DNA from 2 places in the Leifsonia sp. A12D58 genome. Region 1 is predicted to be linked to the other one. Evidence: predicted binding sites of a transcription regulator. Region 1 holds the regulator's gene; the other holds the start of a gene.

What was found. The regulator LexA, encoded in region 1, represses DNA repair genes until DNA is damaged. The targets are predictions, from matches to a motif close to TCGAACANNTGTTCGA.
Region 2: ACMT3I_RS05095 (DUF222 domain-containing protein) is a predicted target of LexA. The motif match lies at 5,266-5,281, and genes of this name have one in related genera.

Annotation. Positions count from the first base shown of each region.
Region 1 is NZ_JBLJAT010000005.1:34,341-44,237, reverse strand. Features, by position in the region: gene hflX (GTPase HflX) at 16-1,545, shown strand; gene ACMT3I_RS12725 (methylenetetrahydrofolate reductase) at 1,769-2,809, shown strand; gene metE (5-methyltetrahydropteroyltriglutamate--homocysteine S-methyltransferase) at 2,806-5,139, shown strand; gene lexA (transcriptional repressor LexA) at 5,227-5,946, opposite strand; gene ACMT3I_RS12710 (LysM peptidoglycan-binding domain-containing protein) at 6,335-6,658, shown strand; gene ACMT3I_RS12705 (histidinol-phosphate transaminase) at 6,789-7,877, shown strand; gene hisB (imidazoleglycerol-phosphate dehydratase HisB) at 7,887-8,507, shown strand; gene hisH (imidazole glycerol phosphate synthase subunit HisH) at 8,504-9,136, shown strand; gene priA (bifunctional 1-(5-phosphoribosyl)-5-((5-phosphoribosylamino)methylideneamino)imidazole-4-carboxamide isomerase/phosphoribosylanthranilate isomerase PriA) at 9,191-9,897, shown strand, end outside.
Region 2 is NZ_JBLJAT010000001.1:1,041,616-1,051,512, forward strand. Features, by position in the region: gene ACMT3I_RS05080 (allantoate amidohydrolase) at 1-656, opposite strand, end outside; gene hutU (urocanate hydratase) at 653-2,386, opposite strand; gene ACMT3I_RS05090 (GNAT family N-acetyltransferase) at 2,546-3,049, opposite strand; gene ACMT3I_RS05095 (DUF222 domain-containing protein) at 3,587-5,179, opposite strand; gene ACMT3I_RS05100 (hypothetical protein) at 5,819-6,265, shown strand; gene ACMT3I_RS05105 (DNA alkylation repair protein) at 6,348-6,833, opposite strand; gene ACMT3I_RS05110 (DUF4287 domain-containing protein) at 6,977-7,297, opposite strand; gene ACMT3I_RS05115 (BCCT family transporter) at 7,439-9,367, shown strand; gene ACMT3I_RS05120 (SDR family oxidoreductase) at 9,601-9,897, shown strand, end outside.

The DNA of each region.
Region 1 (9,897 bases):
ACTAGGGTTAAAGCAATGACTGAACCACAGACGCCACACGAAGACGATGTAGTCGCTCGCGTGCTGGCCAACGCCGATAGCCGCGCCTCCGGATACGCAGTTTTCGGCGGATCCGCACAGGCCCTGCAGACCGACACCAACGTGCACGCCGACGCCGAACGCGACGGTGAGCAGACGGAGCGCGCCGATCGAAACGCGTTGCGCCGCGTCGGTGGCCTCTCCACCGAACTCGAAGACGTCACAGAGGTCGAGTACCGCCAGCTGCGGCTGGAGAACGTGATCCTGATCGGCCTCTACACGCACGGCACCACGGCCGATGCCGAAAACTCAATGCGCGAGCTCGCCGCCCTGGCCGAAACTGCGGGCGCCACGGTTCTCGACGGTCTGCTGCAGCGCCGTGCGACTCCCGACCCCAGCACCTACCTCGGTAAGGGCAAGGTCGAGGAACTGGCCGGACTCGTGCAAGCCCTCGGTGCAGACACGGTGATCGCCGACACTGAACTCGCTCCCAGCCAGCGTCGTGCACTCGAAGACATGGTCAAGGTCAAGGTCATCGACCGCACGGCCGTCATCCTCGACATCTTCAGCCAGCACGCCAAGAGCCGTGAGGGTAAGGCGCAGGTCGAACTCGCCCAGCTTGAATACCTGCTGCCGCGTTTGCGTGGTTGGGGTGACTCGATGTCCCGCCAGGCCGGCGGCCAGGTCGGTGGCACAGGGGCCGGAATGGGTTCCCGTGGTCCTGGTGAAACCAAGATTGAACTGGATCGCCGTCGCATCCACACCCGCATGTCGAAGCTGCGTAAGCAGATGGTCGAGATGAAGCCGGCACGTGAAGCGAAGCGAGCCAACCGCAAGCGCAACGCCGTGCCATCCGTCGCCATCGCCGGCTACACGAACGCCGGCAAGTCGAGCCTGCTCAATCGCATCACCAAGGCCGGCCTGCTTGTCGAGAACTCCCTCTTCGCGACCCTGGATGCCACTGTGCGCAAGTCCACGACCGCAGACGGCCGTCTCTACACCTTTACCGACACCGTCGGTTTCGTGCGCAACCTGCCGCACCAGTTGGTTGAGGCATTCCGCTCAACACTTGAAGAAGTAGCGGATGCCGACGTCATCGTGCACGTCGTCGACGGTTCGCACCCCGACCCGGCGAGCCAGCTCTCCACGGTGCGCGACGTCATCGGTGAAGTCGGTGCCAGGGATATTCCCGAGATCGTTGTGTTCAACAAGAGCGACCTGATCAGCGACGATGACCGTCTGGTTCTGCGAGGGTTGCAACCGAAGGCCCTCTTCGTCTCCGCGCGCTCTGGAGAGGGCGTTGAGGAGCTGCTGGAGACCATCGCTGCGCTGCTGCCGACACCTGGCATCGAACTTGAGCTGCTCATCCCGTACGAGCGTGGTGACCTGATCGCCGTCCTGCACGAGCAGGGCAAGGTGCTCTCCACCGAGTACGCCGAGTCAGGCACGAAGGTGCGCGCACTTGTCACGCCCGAAATTCAGGCTCAGTTTGCGCCATTCACCCAGGTGAAAGCCGTCACGGCGTAACCAGTAAAACCTCACGCTCAGGCCGAGAGCGACATATTCGGTCACAGTCATTTTCATTCGACTTCGGTGTTGTTAGAGTCGCTCCAATCGTTGCCGCCCGGACAATTCCGGTCGGCATGGAGCGACAGCCGAGCCCGGCACCCGCCCGCGACAATTCGCCAGTTCTCTAGCTGGCGGACCGCGGCCGCCCGGCTGCGGCAGCGCCTATGCCGAATGAGGTTTCATGATGACGACGACGGACTCAGACTGTCCTCGCCGCGTTCCAGTTTCGTTCGAGCTGTACCCGCCCCGAACTGACACAGCGGCCGCAGCTCTCACCGCCACGATCGACAAACTGGCCGCGGCCAGACCCGAGTTCATCTCGGTGACCTACGGGGCCAACGGCTCGTCGCGCACGTCGTCGCTCGACGTGCTGCGTTACATCCTGCACGCCACCGGCGTCGAACCGATGGCCCACCTCACCTGCGTAGGCTCGTCGCATGCAGAGGCCAGCCAGCTGATCCGTGAGTTTCTGGACGCCGGCGTACGCAACTTCCTCGCTCTGCGTGGCGACCCTCCGGAGGGCACAACGGAGGGCGAGGTTTTTCTCGGTGACCTCGGCAGTGCCGGTGAACTTGTGCAGCTCATCCACCGCGTGCAGGCCGAACGTGCGCCATACCGGGAGAGCGTCATCCCTGGCCTGCCTGATGCCAGAGCAGTGAGCTCAGAGCGTGACAGGGTGCGCGTGGCCGTCGCTGCTTTCCCCAATGGCCACCCACGCTCACGCTCGACGTCGCAGGACATCGACACGCTGCTGGCCAAGCAGGCGGCCGGTGCGAACCTGGCGATCACCCAGCTGTTCTTCCACGCAGACCACTACCTCAGCTTCATCCACCGGGCACGGGAAGCCGGCGTTGAGTTTCCGATCCTGCCCGGCATCATGCCGGTGACGAACCCGGCGCGACTGAAGCGCATCCTGCAGCTCTCCGGCGAAGAGCTGCCGTCAGAGCTGTCGATCCAGCTTGAGATCGAACCGACCGAAGTAGGTCAGCGTGAAATCGGGATCGCTCACGCCGCAGCGCTGGCCAGCGAGCTTCTGGCCGGAGGTGCACCCGGCCTGCACCTGTACGCCTTCAACCAGCACCGCACCGTGCTGTCGGTGCTCGAGCGCGCAGGAGCCCTGCCCGCCGACTACATCCCCTTCACTTCTCACCTCCCGTCTCACCGTGATGACCGTCTGTCCGCCACCGCAGTATCTGCCTCAACAGTCAAGGAACCAGCATGACAACCACCCCCGCTTTCCCGACCGGCACCATTCTCGGCTACCCGCGCATCGGGCGCCGGCGCGAGCTGAAGAAGGCAGTCGAAGCCTTCTGGTCTGGACGCATCGATGAAACCGAACTCGAAGCCATCGCTGCCGAGCTTCGGACAACAACTCGTGCGCGGCTTGTCGAACTCGGCCTCGGAGCGACCGACTCGGCGATCCCCGAGTCGTTCTCCTACTACGACCATGTGCTGGATGCCGCGGTCACCGTGGGAGCGGTGCCCAGACGCTTCGCTTCGCTGGTCGACGCCGACGGCCGGATTGACCTCGCCGGCTACTTCACGCTGGCCCGTGGCGAAGGTGACAACCTGCCGCTCGAGATGACCAAGTGGTTCGACTCGAACTACCACTACCTGGTGCCGGAGATCGGCCCTGAGACGAGCTTCTCGCTCGCCAGCGACCGCATCGTGCGCCAGTTTGCTGAGGCCAAGGCTGCGGGCTACGTGACCAGGCCCGTCATTGTCGGCCCCGTCACGTTGTTGGCGCTCAGCAAGCCGAGCGACGAGGCACCCACAGGTTTTGTGCCGCTGTCACGTCTCGACGACCTCATCCCGGTCTACGCCGCACTGCTTGCGCGCCTGGCCGAGGCCGGCGCCGAGTGGGTGCAGCTCGATGAGCCGGCCCTCGTCAGCGAGAGCATCGAGGTGCCTCGCGCTGAACTCTTGGGCGCAGCCCGCTTCGCCTACTCGACGCTTGGCAGGCTCGAGCAGCGTCCGGCTCTCTTCGTCGCAGCGCCGTACGGCAGCCTTGACGACGCACTACCCGTGCTGGCCGAGTCACCCATCGAGGCCATCGGCCTCGACCTGGTGCGCGGTCAGACTCCGGATGCCGTCGCCGCCCTTGCGGACAAGACGCTGGTCGCCGGCGTGATCGATGGGCACAACATCTGGCGCGGCGACCTTGCTGCGGCGTTTGCGACGGCATCCGCTCTTGCAACGCTCAGCCCGCGCATCGCCGTCTCGACCTCGACGTCGCTGCTGCACGTTCCGCACGATGTGCTCGACGAGTCGTCACTCGGCGACGATCTCAGCAGCTGGCTTGCCTTCGCCGACCAGAAGGTCGCCCAGGTCGCGACGCTTGCCCGTGGGCTCGTCGATGGGCAGAGCGCGATCCAGGATGAGCTGGATGCTGCATCCGCTGCCCTCGCCGCCAGACTGGCCGCACCGGGCGTGCGCGACGGTGAAGTACGCGCTCGTGCAGCTGATCTGACCGAGGCTGACTTCAACCGCGGTGACTACGCTGCCAGAGTTGCTGCGCAGGACGAAGCATTTGACTTGCCGTTCCTGCCGACGACGACGATCGGCTCATTCCCTCAGACCGGCGAGATTCGGCGCGCTCGTGCCCAGCTCAATAAGGGTGAGCTGACCACGGATGAGTACGCCGCGCTGATGCGCGCCGAGATCCGTCGCGTGGTCGAGCTGCAGGAAGAGATCGGACTCGACGTGCTGGTTCACGGCGAACCGGAGCGCAATGACATGGTGCAGTATTTCGCCGAAAACCTCGACGGGTTCGCCGTTACCGAAAATGGCTGGGTGCAGTCGTACGGTAGCCGGTGCACGCGCCCGTCGATCCTGTGGGGAGACGTCTCGCGTCCGAAGCCGATCACCGTTGATTGGTCGGTCTACACCCAGAGCCTGACCGAGAAGCCGGTCAAGGGCATGCTTACCGGCCCTGTGACGATTTTGGCCTGGTCGTTCGTACGCGACGACCAGCCGCTCGGCGAGACTGCGCGTCAGGTGGCGCTCGCCCTCCGTGACGAGATCGGAGATCTGGAGGCCGCGGGCATCGGTATCGTGCAGGTCGATGAGCCGGCGCTGCGCGAGCTGCTCCCGCTCAAGAAGAAGGATCAGGCTGCCTACCTTGACTGGTCGGTAGGATCCTTCAAGCTGGCAACTGCCGGTGTGGCCGAGGTCACCCAGATCCACACACACCTGTGCTATTCAGAGTTCGGCGTCGTCATCGACGCGATCCGCAACCTGGATGCCGATGTCACGAGCATCGAAGCGGCCCGGTCTCGGATGGAGGTCGTCAGCGACATCAGCTCAAGCGGCTTCGACCACGGAATCGGCCCTGGTGTGTACGACATCCACTCTCCGCGGGTGCCGAGCGTCACCGAGGTCACCGAGCTGATCGAACGCGCGTTGGAGTCGATCCCGGGACGTCAGGTTTGGATCAACCCCGACTGCGGGCTGAAAACTCGCGGCTATGACGAGACTGTCGAGTCGCTGCGGAACATCCTCACGGCGACTCGCGCGGTGCGCGCGAAGTCTGAGGTGTCGGTCCCCGCATAGCGCATCTGGACACAACGAAAGAGCTGCGGGCCCGGCTGGTATTCCAGTCGGGCCCGCAGCTCTTTTCGTGGTGCGGGAGGTGCGGGATCAGACCGAACGCAGTACCGCGACGACCTTGCCGAGGATCTCGGCGTAGTCGCCCAGAATCGGTTCGAAGTTGCTATTGCGGGGGAGTAGCCAGGTGTGGCCATCGCGCTGCCTGAACACCTTGACGGTTGCCTCGCTGTCGAGCATCGCTGCCACAATCTCGCCGTTCTCTGCGGTCTTCTGCTGGCGCACGACAACCCAGTCGCCGTCGCAGATCGCAGCATCGATCATGGATTCGCCCACGACCTTCAGCATGAAGAGGTCGCCCTTGCCCACGAGCTGGCGGGGGAGCGGAAAGATCTCGTCGATCTGCTGGTCGGCAGTGATCGGGATGCCGGCAGCGATACGGCCGACCAGCGGGACCATCGCTGCGTCGCCGATCTGGGCATTGGAGAAGCCCTCTTGCTCGCTGGCAGAAGAGTCTTCGGTCGTCTGCGGGAGCTCGATGAGGATTTCGAGCGCACGGGGACGGTTGGGGTCACGACGCAGATAACCGCTCAGTTCGAGTTGGTTGAGCTGGTGGGTGACGCTCGACAGGGACGCGAGTCCGACGGCATCACCGATCTCGCGCATGCTCGGCGGGTAGCCGCGCTGGGCAACCGAACGCTGGATGAAGTCGAGAATCGAGAGCTGCTTCTCGCTCAGGCTCTTGCGTCGCCGCGTGCCGCCGGCCACTGCCTTCTCGTTCTTGCTGCGTGGACCGCTGGTCTCTTGCGTCACTTTCCTCGCCCCTTATGCCTGTCTTGCGCAGTGCGAATGGCACGTCCGCTGCAATGTCAGTGGTGTCTGATTGAGTTCAACCGAACAATCGAAACTGTATCCGGCACACCCCCTATCGGCAAACGTTTGTTCGAGTGTGTCGCACATTTCTTTTCGGTAACAACCGCAAACATGCTTGATTGTTCGAATAATCGAATATATATTCGGAACATAGATTCGCATCTGGCTCTCCCGGCCGAGAGCCAGATGCGTCCTTACCTGGAGGTTCGACATGAGCGCAGTAATTTGCATCAGAACACGTTCGACGGTGTCACCGTTCGCCGCGGCACCCGCACCAATGGCATTCGTACAAACGGCTAGTGACTCGGCAGAGTCACCAGAGTTCGCAGTGCGGGTTGCATCAACCCGGCTGCGCCTGACCCGACGTGGTCGCATCGTATTCACCACTCTGGCTGCAGCACCGCTCATTGTGATGGCATTGGTCCTTGCGGTGAATGGTGGCGTTGCTTCGGCATCAAATGCTGCGGCCTCAGGCGCTGCCGCGTTCGACTACGTCACCATCTCCGCAGGAGAATCCCTCTGGGACGTTGCTGAAACGTTCGCTCCGTCGTCAGATCCACGCGATGTCATCGCCGATATCGTGAGCCTCAACCAGCTGGCATCAGCAGACGTGGAGCCGGGGCAGCGTCTGGCCCTGCCACTGTCGAACTAAGCAGCCTGGCCGCATCTCCCTATTCGATAGGGAGCCTCGAAGGGGATCTCCGGCGCTGCGTCGGTTGCTCCCATCCGGCTCGCAGCCACACTACGTAGTGCGCCCAGCTGCCGGCGGTAAAGTTGTTCGAGTGACCAGCCTTGATGACCTCCCACTCCGTCCTGACCTGAGAGGTCAGACTCCGTATGGCGCTCCGCAGAAGATCGTCCCCGTTGCGCTCAACGTCAATGAGAACACGCACCCCATCCCCGAGGCTGTTGCGCACGACATCGTCGCGGCGCTGGCCCAGGCGATCCTCACTGTCAATCGCTATCCCGATCGCGAGTTCACCGAGCTACGCGAGGGACTCGCTCGCTATCTCGGGCACGGTCTGACCGCCGACAACATCTGGGCGGCCAACGGATCGAACGAGGTGCTCCAGCAGGTGCTGCAGGCTTTCGGAGGGCCGGGGCGCACTGTACTTGGCTTCACCCCCACCTACTCCATGTATCCCATCCTCGCTGCAGGCACCGGAACCGAGTGGATCCCAGGGCAGCGCGACGCCGACTACGAGCTCTCCCCGCAGACGGCGGCCGAGTGGGTGCAGCGGACGAACCCCGATCTGGTCTTCCTGTGCGCACCGAACAACCCGACGGGCACGCCGCTCCCACTCGACACGATCGAGGCCGTCTACAACGCCAGCACCGGCATCGTCGTCGTTGACGAGGCATACGCCGAATTCGCTCCAGTCGGAGCGCCGAGCGCGCTCAGCCTGCTGCCCGGGCGTCCGCGCCTTCTCGTGTCCCGCACGATGAGCAAGGCATTCGCCTTCGCCGGAGCCCGAGTCGGGTACCTTGCCGCAGACCCTGCAGTCACCGATGCCCTGCGCCTTGTGCGCCTGCCGTACCACCTGTCTGCGCTCACTCAGGCTGCCGCCAATGCAGCCCTCGCTCACTCTGCCGAGATGCTGGCAATGGTTGACGAGATCAGAGGCCAGCGCGATCGACTTGTCGCTGAGCTGACCATGCTCGGCTACACGCCGTACCGGAGCTGGAGCAACTTCGTACTGTTCGGTGGAGTTACCGACCCACACTCAACGTTCAATGCGCTCCTGGAGGAGGGCATCCTGATTCGCGACGTCGGAATCCCCAACCACCTCCGGGTAACGGCGGGCACTGAAGCCGAGACAACCGCGTTTCTTGAGGCCATTGCGCGCCTTGACACGCCCGAAGCCCAATAAACTAGAGGTATGAGCTCACTCCCAGTCGCCTCGCACCGTACTGCCACCCTGCAGCGGAAGACCAGCGAGTCCAGCATCGCTCTTTCGATCGACCTCGACGGAACCGGTGTCAGTGATATCAACACCTCGGTGCCGTTCTACAATCACCTGCTCACTGCATTCGCGAAGCACTCGCTGACCGACCTCACCGTCACTGCGACAGGCGACACCGACATCGATGTGCACCACACCGTTGAAGACATCGGCATTGTGCTCGGTCAGGCAATCAAGCAGGCTCTCGGCGACAAGTCAGGGATCTCTCGTTACGGTGATGCCCTGGTTCCCTTGGACGAGGCACTCGTGCAGGCTGTCGTCGACATTTCGGGACGCCCATACCTCGTGCACGCCGGCGAGCCCTCTGGTTTCGAATTCCACCTCATCGGTGGCCACTTCACCGGGTCCATGGTGCGTCATGTCTTTGAGGCCATCACGTACAACGCCGGCCTGACGGTGCACGTCAACGTGCTGGGCGGGCGTGATCCGCACCACATCGCCGAAGCCGAGTTCAAGGCATTCGCGCGCGCGTTCCGCGAGGCAAAAGCACGTGACCCACTCGTCGTCGGCATCCCGTCGACCAAGGGAGCACTGTGACCAACGTTGTCGTCTTTGACTACGGAACAGGCAATGTCCACTCCGCCGTCAAAGCTCTTGAGCTGGCCGGCGCGGATGTCACGCTGACGTCGAACCGCAAACTGGCGCTCGAGGCCGACGGTCTGCTGGTACCCGGTGTCGGTGCGTTCAGCGCAGTTGTCGATGCGCTGAAGGCTGCGGGCGGCGACGAGATCATCGACAGGCGTCTCTCAGGTGGTCGCCCGGTGCTAGGAATTTGTGTCGGCATGCAGGTCATGTTCGAACACGGCGTCGAGCGTGGCATCGACTCCGAGGGGCTCGGCGAATGGCCGGGCACCGTGACCGAATTGAATGCCCCTGTGCTCCCGCACATCGGCTGGAACACCGTTCAGTCCGACCCGGACTCGATTCTCTTCAAGGGAATCGCCGACGAACGCTTCTACTTCGTGCACTCATATGCGGCCCAGGAATGGACCCTCGATGTGATGCCGCCATTCCCCATTCCACGTTTGACCTGGGCCGATCACGGCGGGCAGTTCCTGGCTGCCGTTGAAAACGGGCCGCTGACAGCGACCCAGTTCCACCCAGAGAAGTCCGGCGAGGCCGGCATCCGTTTGCTCTCAAACTGGCTCGGTTCGCTGCGCGAGTAGTATCGAGTGTTCGTCTGCCGTACGCGTGTCGGCACCCCAGATCAAGGAAATTCAATGAGTGAGTTCAACAAAACCCCTCGTCTCGTCTTGCTTCCCGCTATCGATGTCGCCGGCGGCAAGGCCGTTCGACTGACCCAGGGTGAAGCCGGCACCGAGACCAACTATGGCGACCCCGTCGACGCAGCGGCCGACTGGGCAGCCCAGGGTGCCGAGTGGATTCACCTGGTCGATCTCGATGCAGCCTTCGGTCGTGGCAGCAACACGGCGATCCTCAAGAAGGTCATCAAACAGGTTCGCGGTGTCAACGTTGAACTGTCAGGTGGCATCCGCGACGATGCATCGCTCGAAGCTGCACTGAGCACCGGCGTCAAGCGCATCAACCTCGGAACCGCAGCACTCGAAAATCCGGAGTGGGCAGCAAATGTCATCGCTCAGTACGGTGAAGCCATCGCCGTAGGGCTCGACGTGCGTGGCACGACTTTGGCGGCCCGCGGCTGGACCAAAGAAGGCGGCGACATCTGGCACGTCATGGACCGCCTCGAAGATGCCGGATGCGCGCGCTACGTCGTCACCGACGTGACCAAGGATGGCACGCTGCAGGGGCCCAACATCGAGCTGCTCCGCCAGGTGATGGACCGCACTCACCGCCCGGTCATTGCATCGGGTGGAATCTCAAGCCTTGATGACCTGGTCGCACTGCGCGAACTGGTACCTCAGGGACTCGAAGGTGCCATCGTGGGAAAGGCCCTCTACGCCGGTGC
Region 2 (9,897 bases), on a different contig from region 1:
TGCCAACGGCCATGGGCCAGGATCGACGACGCGACGGCCACCGGTTCGCCCAGGTCGATGAGACCACGTCCCTGCTCGACGTGCAGCTCGATGAACAGCCCGATGCGCTCGAGAGCCTCGGAATCGCGGCCGATGTGAGCCGGGTCGAGTCCGGCGCCGGCCGCAGCGGCATCGAAGCGGATGCCATCACCGTCGGTCAGCCCTCGCGCCCGCTCGGGTGAGATGGCCCCTGTGAGCAGGCGTGACCCGAGGCAGGCCACCCCGAAGCGTGAACCCTCCTCTTCGGCGAACACGAGGATGGCGCAGGGCCTGCGGGGAGTGAATCCGGTGGACTGGAGGCGGGCAATGGCATCCAGGGCGCTGATCACGCCCAGGGGGCCGTCATATGCGCCGCCGCCGGGTACCGAGTCGAGATGGCTGCCGGTCACGACAGCGTTGCTACCGGGCGCACCCCACCAGGCCCAGATATTGCCGTTGCGGTCGGTTTCGACGTCCAGGCCGAGTCTGACTGCGCGTTCGATGAACCACTCGCGCAGTTCGAGCTCTGCCGGTTGCCAGATGTGGCGGGAGTAGCCACCGCGGGAGGCATCACGGCCAGTGCCATTGATCTCGGCGAGACCAGCGAGGGTACCGTGTGCCACTTCGGTGAGGGTCATGACTCGGTCATGGGGATACGCAGGCCACGCTCCTGGGCCACCTCCGTGGCGCGCTCGTAGCCGGCATCCACGTGGCGCATCACGCCGGTACCCGGATCATTCACCAGCACGCGCTCGATCTTCTGCGCCGCGAGATCTGTCCCGTCGGCGACAAGTACCTGCCCGGCGTGGATGGACCGACCGATGCCCACACCACCACCGTGGTGGATGGAAACCCAGGTGGCTCCGGAAGCCGTGTTGAGCAGGGCATTGAGCAGCGGCCAGTCGGCGATGGCGTCCGATCCGTCTGCCATACCCTCTGTCTCCCGGTATGGAGAGGCGACAGAACCCGAGTCGAGGTGGTCGCGTCCGATGACGACAGGGGCAGACAGCTCACCGGATGCCACCATCTCGTTGAACTTCAGGCCGGCCAGGTGTCGCTCCTTGTAGCCCAGCCAGCAGATACGTGCGGGCAGGCCCTCGAAGTGCACCTTCTCCTGGGCAGCGGTGATCCAGCGGTGTAGGTGTGCGTCGTCGGGGAACAGCTCGAGGATCGCCTTATCGGTTGCTGCGATGTCTGCTGGGTCACCAGAGAGGGCGGCCCAGCGGAACGGGCCCTTACCCTCGGCGAACAGGGGGCGGATGTAGGCCGGGACGAAGCCAGGGAAGTCGAATGCGCGGTCATAGCCCCCCAGACGCGCTTCAGCCCTGATGGAGTTGCCATAGTCGAACACCTCGGCGCCGGCATCCTGAAATTCCACCATCGCCTGCACCTGCTTCGCCATGGCCGCGCGCGCTCGCAGGGTGAAGCCCTCGGGGTCTGCCGCAGCCAGGGTGTGCCACTCCTCAACGCTGACACCCTCGGGGAGGTAGTTGAGCGGATCGTGAGCGGATGTCTGATCGGTCACGATGTCGATGGGTACCCCACGGCGTAGGAGCTCGGGGAACACTGTCGCCGCATTGCCGACAACACCGACGGAGAGAGCCCGCCCTTCTGCCTTGGCCGTCAGCACACGGGAGAGAGCGTCATCGAGGTCGTCAGTCATCTCGTCGAGGTAGCCGTGGTCAACGCGACGGGCAAGACGTGCGGGATCGACATCCACGATGAGTACTGCGCCGCCGTTCATTGTCACGGCCAGGGGCTGGGCGCCGCCCATGCCGCCTGCACCACCGGTGAGGGTGAGAGTACCGGCGAGGGTGCCGCCGAAGCGCTTGTCGGCGACGGCGGCGAATGTCTCGTATGTACCCTGCAGGATGCCCTGGGTACCGATGTAGATCCAGGAGCCGGCTGTCATCTGTCCGTACATGGTGAGACCGGCGGCTTCGAGCTTGCGGAACTCAGGCCAGGTCGCCCAATCGCCCACCAGGTTGGAGTTGGCGATGAGCACGCGGGGTGACCATTCGTGGGTACGGAAGACACCGACGGGCTTGCCCGACTGGACGAGGAGGGTCTCATCCGCTTCCAGGGTGGTGAGGGTGCGCACGATGGCGTCGAATGCCTCCCAGCTGCGGGCAGCTTTGCCCGTACCGCCGTAGACCACCAGATCGTCCGGACGCTCAGCGACCTCAGGGTCGAGATTGTTCATCAGCATGCGGATGGCAGCCTCGGTCTGCCAGCTCTTAGCGGTGAGAGTGTTACCCCGGGCTGCGCGTACAGGGCGAGCTATGGAGGGGGCGGAGACAGGGGATGACGTCTGCTGTGCTGCCTGCGGCTCCGGCGTCTGCTGAGGTTCCTGCTGCTGAATGGCCATGGGTTCATTGAAGCTGAGCGCGCTCGCCGAAGCACCGTGTGTGGGGCGGGTTGTGTCTGGTATGTCAGACAGTCGCCAGAACGGGGCGGCGAGAGCTGGCTGCTAGTTGCTGGTTGCTGGTTGCCGGTTCCTAGTAACTGGCCGCTGGCCGCTGGCTGCTTAGAGCTGCATGCCCAGGACAGTACGGACGGGGATGTTGCCACCACGGTCGTCAGTGACCCGCTGCATCCCGATCTTTTCATCGACGCGCTCAGAGGCCCGGTTGTCAGGATGGATGATGGCCACGAGGTCAGTAGCGTCGACGTGTCCGCGTGCGAAGTCGCGGCAGGCCGTAGCTGCTTCTGTCGCATATCCGTAGCCCTGTAGTTCAGCGCGAACGTGATACCCGACCTCAAGCATGGGTGAGCCGTTGACGTCCTGCCAGGTAAGGCCGCAATCGCCGACAAATCCACCATCGAGTGTCTCGATCACCCAGAGGCCATAGCCGTGTGCGGCATAGTTCGCTTGGTTCCACTGGATCCAGGCGGCAGCTTCGTCGCGCGACTTGGGCGCTGGATAGAAACGCATGACGTCGGGGTCGCCCAGCAGTGCGGCCATATCGTCCAGATCGGAGTGGGCCATCTCTCGGAACTGCAGCCGAGCCGTGGGTAGGGGATGCGTCATATGGCCACGATATCTAACCAGCGGAGGCGGTACGTCACGGCGGTTAGCACCTGCTGGGGTAAAACAGCCACGGGTCGCTTCACCGCCAATGGGGGAGTACTGCTGCACCTGCCCAAGGCTCAGGTACGGGCGTTGTTTCCGGATGCGTCTGCCTTCGCCACACGGGAGACGCCGATACTCATGACACGGTACAGAGCTACTCGCGCCTGACCTGAATTCTGGAGGAGTTACGTGAGAGGGGATATATTGCGCCGAGGATAGTGATGCCCGGTGTCGCATCCATCGTTATCGATCTCCGTCGTCGGTGTTCGTGATCACGTGGGTTCTGCCGGTGCATCCGGTGCTTCCCTTGCTGCTGGTGTTTGCAGTGCTGTGAGTTCTTCGTGGTGCTGGCTCCCGCGTGTCTTCGCTGAGCTGGCTAACTAGAGTGTGGCGCTCGCCGAAGCACCGGGACGTTTCGCGCTCCCCCTGTGATCGAGACGTGCTGGGCATGGTGAGCGAGACGTGCTGGGCGCTGGGCCAACTCGCCCGGCCGGCTCACAGCCCGGTGAGGGTGTGCTGAGTTGCACGGTGCTGGCCGCCGGGTCGCCAGAGTTGTTCAGGATCGAGCCAGGGCGGTGCCTTGATCTGAGGCGCGCCCTTCACCATTCGGATCTGCCAGCCGGAGGTCTCGAGGCTGTGATGGTGGTACCAACAGAGGAGCACTCCATTATTGATGTCGGTTTTTCCGTTGGATTGCCAGGGGATGACGTGGTGGGCTTCGGTCCAGGCCGGTGGAGTGTCACAGCCTGGGATCGCACAGCCGCCGTCGCGGGCGGCCATCGCTCGACGCTGCTGTCGGTTGAAGATCCGCTCAACTCGGCCGAGGTAGAGCACTTCGTTATTGTCGCTAAAAACGATCTTTTGGTAACCGCCGGCGCAGATCATCCGCTGCACGGTGCGCAGCGAGACCGGGGCTTCGACGCCGTCGATCCAGCCGACACCATTCTCATCGGCGAGGTCGCGAGCGTTGACGTGCTCCATGACCGTCGGGGCGGACCCGCCGATCGTGGGAGCGTGCGGGTCGCGAGCTGCCGCGTCGTACAGGCCGCGGAGTACATCGGCGCGTTTCTCCGCTGCAGTGCGGCCATCGAATGGAATGGGGGCCTCTGGAAGTTCACCGGAGTCGATGCGGGCCTGTTGTTCGGCTTCAGCTGCTTGCTCGGAGAGCGAGGGGAACGCCGGACTCCTGCCGGTCAGGTCGTCGGGATCCGCCAGGTCGTCGGGATCGACGGGGTGGCCGGGATCGGCCAGATGTGCGTCTGGGAGCAGGCCACCGTTTCCCGGCAGCGGGGCGTGCGCGGCCAGAAAGGGGTTCGTGACGCCATCGATGATGCCGCGCATCTCCGGCGTGACACCGCCATGCAGTGAATAGAGGCCATTGCGCAAGCTCCCGAAACTGAAGTGGCTGCGCGCCTCATAAATATCATCATTCGGCGCCGCACCGTCGGGATCGAGCCGAGCCACCCACACAGCCACCTGCCCACGGATCGAATCCGCATCGAACGCAAACCCTGCATTCGGCATACCGGCTGTCGTCTCGGTGACCATCCCGGTTGCCGCGGCGACGAGCGCATCCTCCGCGACGTCAAGCAGGTCAGGGTCGACCCGGGATCGAATCTCGCCCAGCCCTGTCACGATGGCCTCCGCTGCATCCACGCCCAACTCACCCGCGAAAAAGGCATCCGCCACAAGCGGAAAGAGCGGCGGCAAGACCTGCGTCAGCTCATATCGGGGCAGCACCTGAACGCCCAGCTTCAACCGGCGAGCCACCTCGCGGCCCGAGATGCGGGTCACTTCGACGATGAGATCGCGGCCATTGCGACATCCGCGCTTGCGTGCCAGAGAATCCTTGCCGAGCCACCTCGCAGAACGCCGCTCAACATCGGTCGCGGCGGCAACCCTGGCGGCATCCGTCATGTGGCCGAGGGCCTCTGCCTCGGCCAGCACGGCAAGCGCATCATCATCAGCCAGCAGCGGCAAAGACGAGTCGGCCAGCGCGGCAGCGACCAGTGACCTGGCCTGCTTCAGCGCCACGACAAGCGGAAGAGCCGTCGAATGTGCGGATGGTTTTTCACTCAGGAGAGTCATGGTGTCATCGCGTCACGCTCGGTCGCCCCATTGGGCGGCGAGGCCGGAGTTGCGGTGGAGAAGGTCATAACACAATCATTCCAGTTTCGTAGGTATGTTCGAAGGAGGCTCGCATTCTGTGGAAACTTCGAGAGTCAGGCCCCTTGTGGAGGAGCGACGGCGGCCGATAGCACCCGTCGATTCGCCCTGGTGGATCTGCCGCCGTGCAAGGCCGAGCGCTAATCAAGACCTGAGCGAGGTCTACCGCCTCCGAAAGACAGAAACTCACGGCATCCGCCCCTTTGGCGTCGTTGCTGAAGCCAGCGAGTACCGAACGCCAACTGGTCACGTTCGATGACGTAACGCCGCTGCACGGCCCGCCATCGGAGACGAGCTCACCGCTTACCGGGCGCGAGAAATCATCATCGCGCATGCATTGCGCGTGCATGGTTGCCACAAGTATTTTCATGCTGTCCTCCTACGTTGGTTGGGACTGCACAGTAGTGGCGCTAGAGGGCGCCACTGACGTTCAAGCTCGCGCTCGGTCGTCCCGATGATCGTGCGGGAACTCGCCGGCGCTTCCAGCAGGGCGAGGTCTGCGTAAGACGAGCCAGCGCCCAATCGCGCTACTGTTCACAAAGCGCTGGAGGTGAGCACGATATGCAACCGAGTATTCTGACGAGAATCGCGTGGAGAACCCTGCTCGCGCTGGTGATATTCAATGCGATTTCGGCCGTGGGCGGAGCCATCGCCATGCTTTTCACCAATGGCCTCGGCATGCCCCAATCGGCGCTGGACGGTGGCCCATTCACGTCGTACTTTCTGCCGGCGCTGATCCTGCTGATTGCCATAGGTGGCACCCACACGCTCTCGACAGTGCTGCTACTGAGACGCAGAAAGTCGTGCCTTTTCTGGACAGCCGTCGCCGGGTTCGCGATGATCATCTGGATTCTGACCGAAACGGCAATCATCCGAGGATTCAGCTGGTTGCAGGGCATCTACTTCGGCGCTGGAGTCGCGGAGCTCGCGCTCGTTTTCGCCATGCTGGGGATCGTGTCGTGGTTGCCTCGTATCGACCTGGGCATCGGCAAAACACCTAAATCGTGAAGCTCGCCCGCGAATCAGCGCAGCGCGCTTACGGCATCCGGCAGCCGGCAACAGCGCGCCGGATGCGGATGCCGGATGCCGACTAAGCGCCATCCAGCACGATCTGGGCAGCACGCCGCAACGAGAGGTTGTCCTCCTGCGACCAGCGCTCGATGATCACATCCGCTTGCTGTCGTGCCGTTCCGGTGAGCCCCACGAGCAGCGGGCGGATGACATCGACGGCGAGCGGATCTGCCAGCGCACTCACGCCTGAGTCGCGGAGGAAGCCCTCGAGGCGAGTCAGATCGGAATTACGGAGGAGCCGAACGTTCGACTGCAGCAAGACGATCGCGGCCAGTCGCAGCTCGAACACGGGTTCAGCCCAGAGCTCAGAACTCAGCGACGTGATCTCGTCGTGGGTCAGGCCGGGGTAGCGGCGCGCCATGTCCCTCATCGTGCCGCGGATGGCTCCGACCGACGCTCCATAGAAGCGGAGTTCGCTTTCGAGCCGTGATTTCGCCTCGGCGGCTCGAAACCAGTCGCCCTCGTTCTGGAGCGTGGCATCCACGAATTCTCCGGCAGCGCTCACCTCTCTATTGTCGCTGCCGTGGACACGCGCAGATGCAACGCCAAGCACCTGACAAGCAGAAAACTGCACGCTGACATGCCGGGCTCGCCCGGCCGGAAAATAGGCTACGAGCCGACCGGCAGCCACCCTGCGGCGCTGGCTCTTTAGTGGGCCGCAGTCGGGGCAGCGGAAGGTGCAGCAGGCTTACTCGCCTTCCCATCCAGCCAGAGCGTGTCGGACTCATCGCTGTGCGCAGTGCCAGTACCCACGTGCTTGGCGTCGATCTTCGCGCCGTTCTTGATCACGTGCACAAGCGCCATGGCGTGACCGCGGCCCAGATCGTAGTCAGCGTTGAGCCAGTCGACGATCACACCGGACTTCGTCGCTGGATCGTCGTATCCACGCTCGTGCGCCAGCTCGATGAACTGCCGGGGCGTGAGTCCGGTCTTCTCTTCGATGTTGTCGAGGTAGGCCTGAAACGACATGTCTTTCTCCCTCGAACTGTGAACTGTGAACTGTGAACTGTGAACGATGCTGGCGTCTGGCCATGCAGAATGATGCTCCAACGAAGCCCGCAATCGCACAAGCCCTCGACCTCTGCCCACACTGCGGATAGCCTCGAATCCATGGCCACGAGCACGCATCGCTCACCCGTCCGCCGCTGGGTTTTCTGGCCGGCGGCATCCATCGTGGTGATCTTCGCGACATTCGCCATCGTCACACCGGAAGCGGCAGAAGTACTCTTCACCACGATTCAGGCAGGCATCGTCAACACGTTCAACTGGTATTACGTGCTGATCGCCACGTTCTTCGTGGTCTTCTGCTTGTGGGTCGGTTTCAGTCGGTTCGGCGACATCAAGCTCGGCAAGGATGACGATAAACCCGAGTTCTCGTTGATGAGCTGGTTCTCACTGCTCTTCGCCGCCGGCATGGGTATAGGCCTGGTCTTCTACGGCGTGAGCGAACCGCTCAGCCATTTCGTCCACCCGCGGCCGGGCATCACGGGCACTCCTGAGCAGCTGGCGGAGCAGGCACTGAGCCAGACCTACCTGCACTGGGGCATCCACGCCTGGTCGATTTACGTGGTCGTGGGCCTGGCTCTGGCCTATGCGATCCACCGCCGCGGCCGACCTATCTCCATCCGCTGGACACTGGAGCCACTGCTCGGCAAGCGGGTTCGGGGCGGCTGGGGCAACACTATCGACGTAATCGCCCTCGTCGGCACGCTCTTCGGCGTCGCGACGTCGCTGGGTCTCGGCGTACTGCAGATCAGTGCGGGGCTCTCGGCGGCGAACATTGCCGAACCGAACGTGACAACGCAGATCGTCATCATCGTGGTGATCACGGCACTGGTGCTGTACTCGGTGCTCTCCGGCGTGACGCGCGGCATGAAGTGGCTGTCGAACACCAACCTGATCCTGGCTGGCCTGTTTCTTATCTACGTACTTTTCGTGGGACCGACGACGTTTCTGCTGCGTGAGTTCGTGCAGTCGCTCGGTGACTACCTGCAGAACTTCATCGGACTCTCGTTCAACGTCAATGCCTTCACCGGCACGGCGGGGGAGCAGTGGCAGGCCAGCTGGACATCGTTCTACTGGGGCTGGTGGATCTCCTGGGCACCGTTCGTGGGAATCTTCATCGCTCGCATCTCGCGCGGGCGCACGGTGCGACAGTTCGTATTGGGCGTCATCCTGGTGCCGACGCTGATCGGCATCCTCTGGTTCAGTGTGCTCGGCGGCTCGGCTATCGCCCTGGAATTGAGCGGTACAAGTCTGTTGCTGCCGGACGGCAACGTCGACCTTGAAGGATCGTTGTTCGCCCTGCTCGCCCACTTGCCCGGCACTGCATTCCTCAACATCGGCGTGATCATCATCATCGTGATCTTCTTTGTCACCTCGGCAGACTCCGGTGCTCTCGTGATGGGCATGATCGCCACAGGTGGCGACCTTGAACCACGCCGCTGGGCACGCATCTTCTTCACGTTGATCACCGCCGTCCTCGCGACTGCGCTACTGCTTTCCGGCGGCCTGTTGGCGCTGCAAACCGCCGCGATCATCATCGCTCTTCCCTTTAGCGTCGTGATGCTGTTGATGTGTTGGTCGACGATCATCGCGTTCACGCGGGAGCGCGCAGCTTTCGAGAAGGCGCAGCGTGCCCATTTCATTGACCGGATCGGCGAGCACTACGGGCTTGAAGTTGAGGGCCCCATCGAGCGAGGCATCACCGTGGTCTCGCCACGCTGGCTGAGACGATTCGCACGTGCTGCGCCGCGGCAGACGGATGCGACAAGCCGGCTGGGCGAGGGCACCAGCGCGGAGACGGGAGCCGACTCGGGCTCGACCGCGAGTTTTGGACCTGGTGTGGCGTCGGGAACGGGTGCAGCGTCACGGGACGGCTGGGTCGCGGATGCTGCAGCCTCCCGTGAGGCTTCCGATTCCGGCAGCGCCGGTGAGGGTGGACCGGAGCACGGCTCGGACAGCGGCTCGGACGACAGCTCGGATAGCGGGCCGCCTGAGGCAGCCCCGGGCTCGGGAGATTCTGACCCGAAGTCGTGAGTCGTCATCGACGTTGTCATCCAGGCGCCGTCAAGCGCTCAGCGACGTCAGCATCGCCACAGCCGTTATGGCATAACACGCTTCGCGTGCCAGTTGTGTGCATCATGTATGCAAGAAAACGCACGAAAATTACAGTGAATGGAACGCAATTCCAGTGAAGGGTATTCGCGCTGAAACGCTGCGGCGCTATTCGTTCTCGCACCTGACCAGTACGGTCGATCCAGGAGGTCGACATGAGCGACGAACTGGTTCTGGTCACCGGCGGCACAGGATTCGTGGCGGCCCACTGCATTGCGCAATTGCTGGAGCGCGGATATCGAGTGCGCACCAGCATCCGCTCACTCACCCGCGAAACCGATGTGCGCATGATGCTCAAAGTCGCTGGCGTCAACCCGGGTGATCGACTCTCATTCGTGACCGCCGATCTGCTGTCGGATGCCGGCTGGCCAGAAGCCGTCGAGCACTGCGATTTCGTTTTGCACGTTGCGTCGCCGTTTCCGGCGCGTGCCCCCAAGGATGAGAACGAGCTG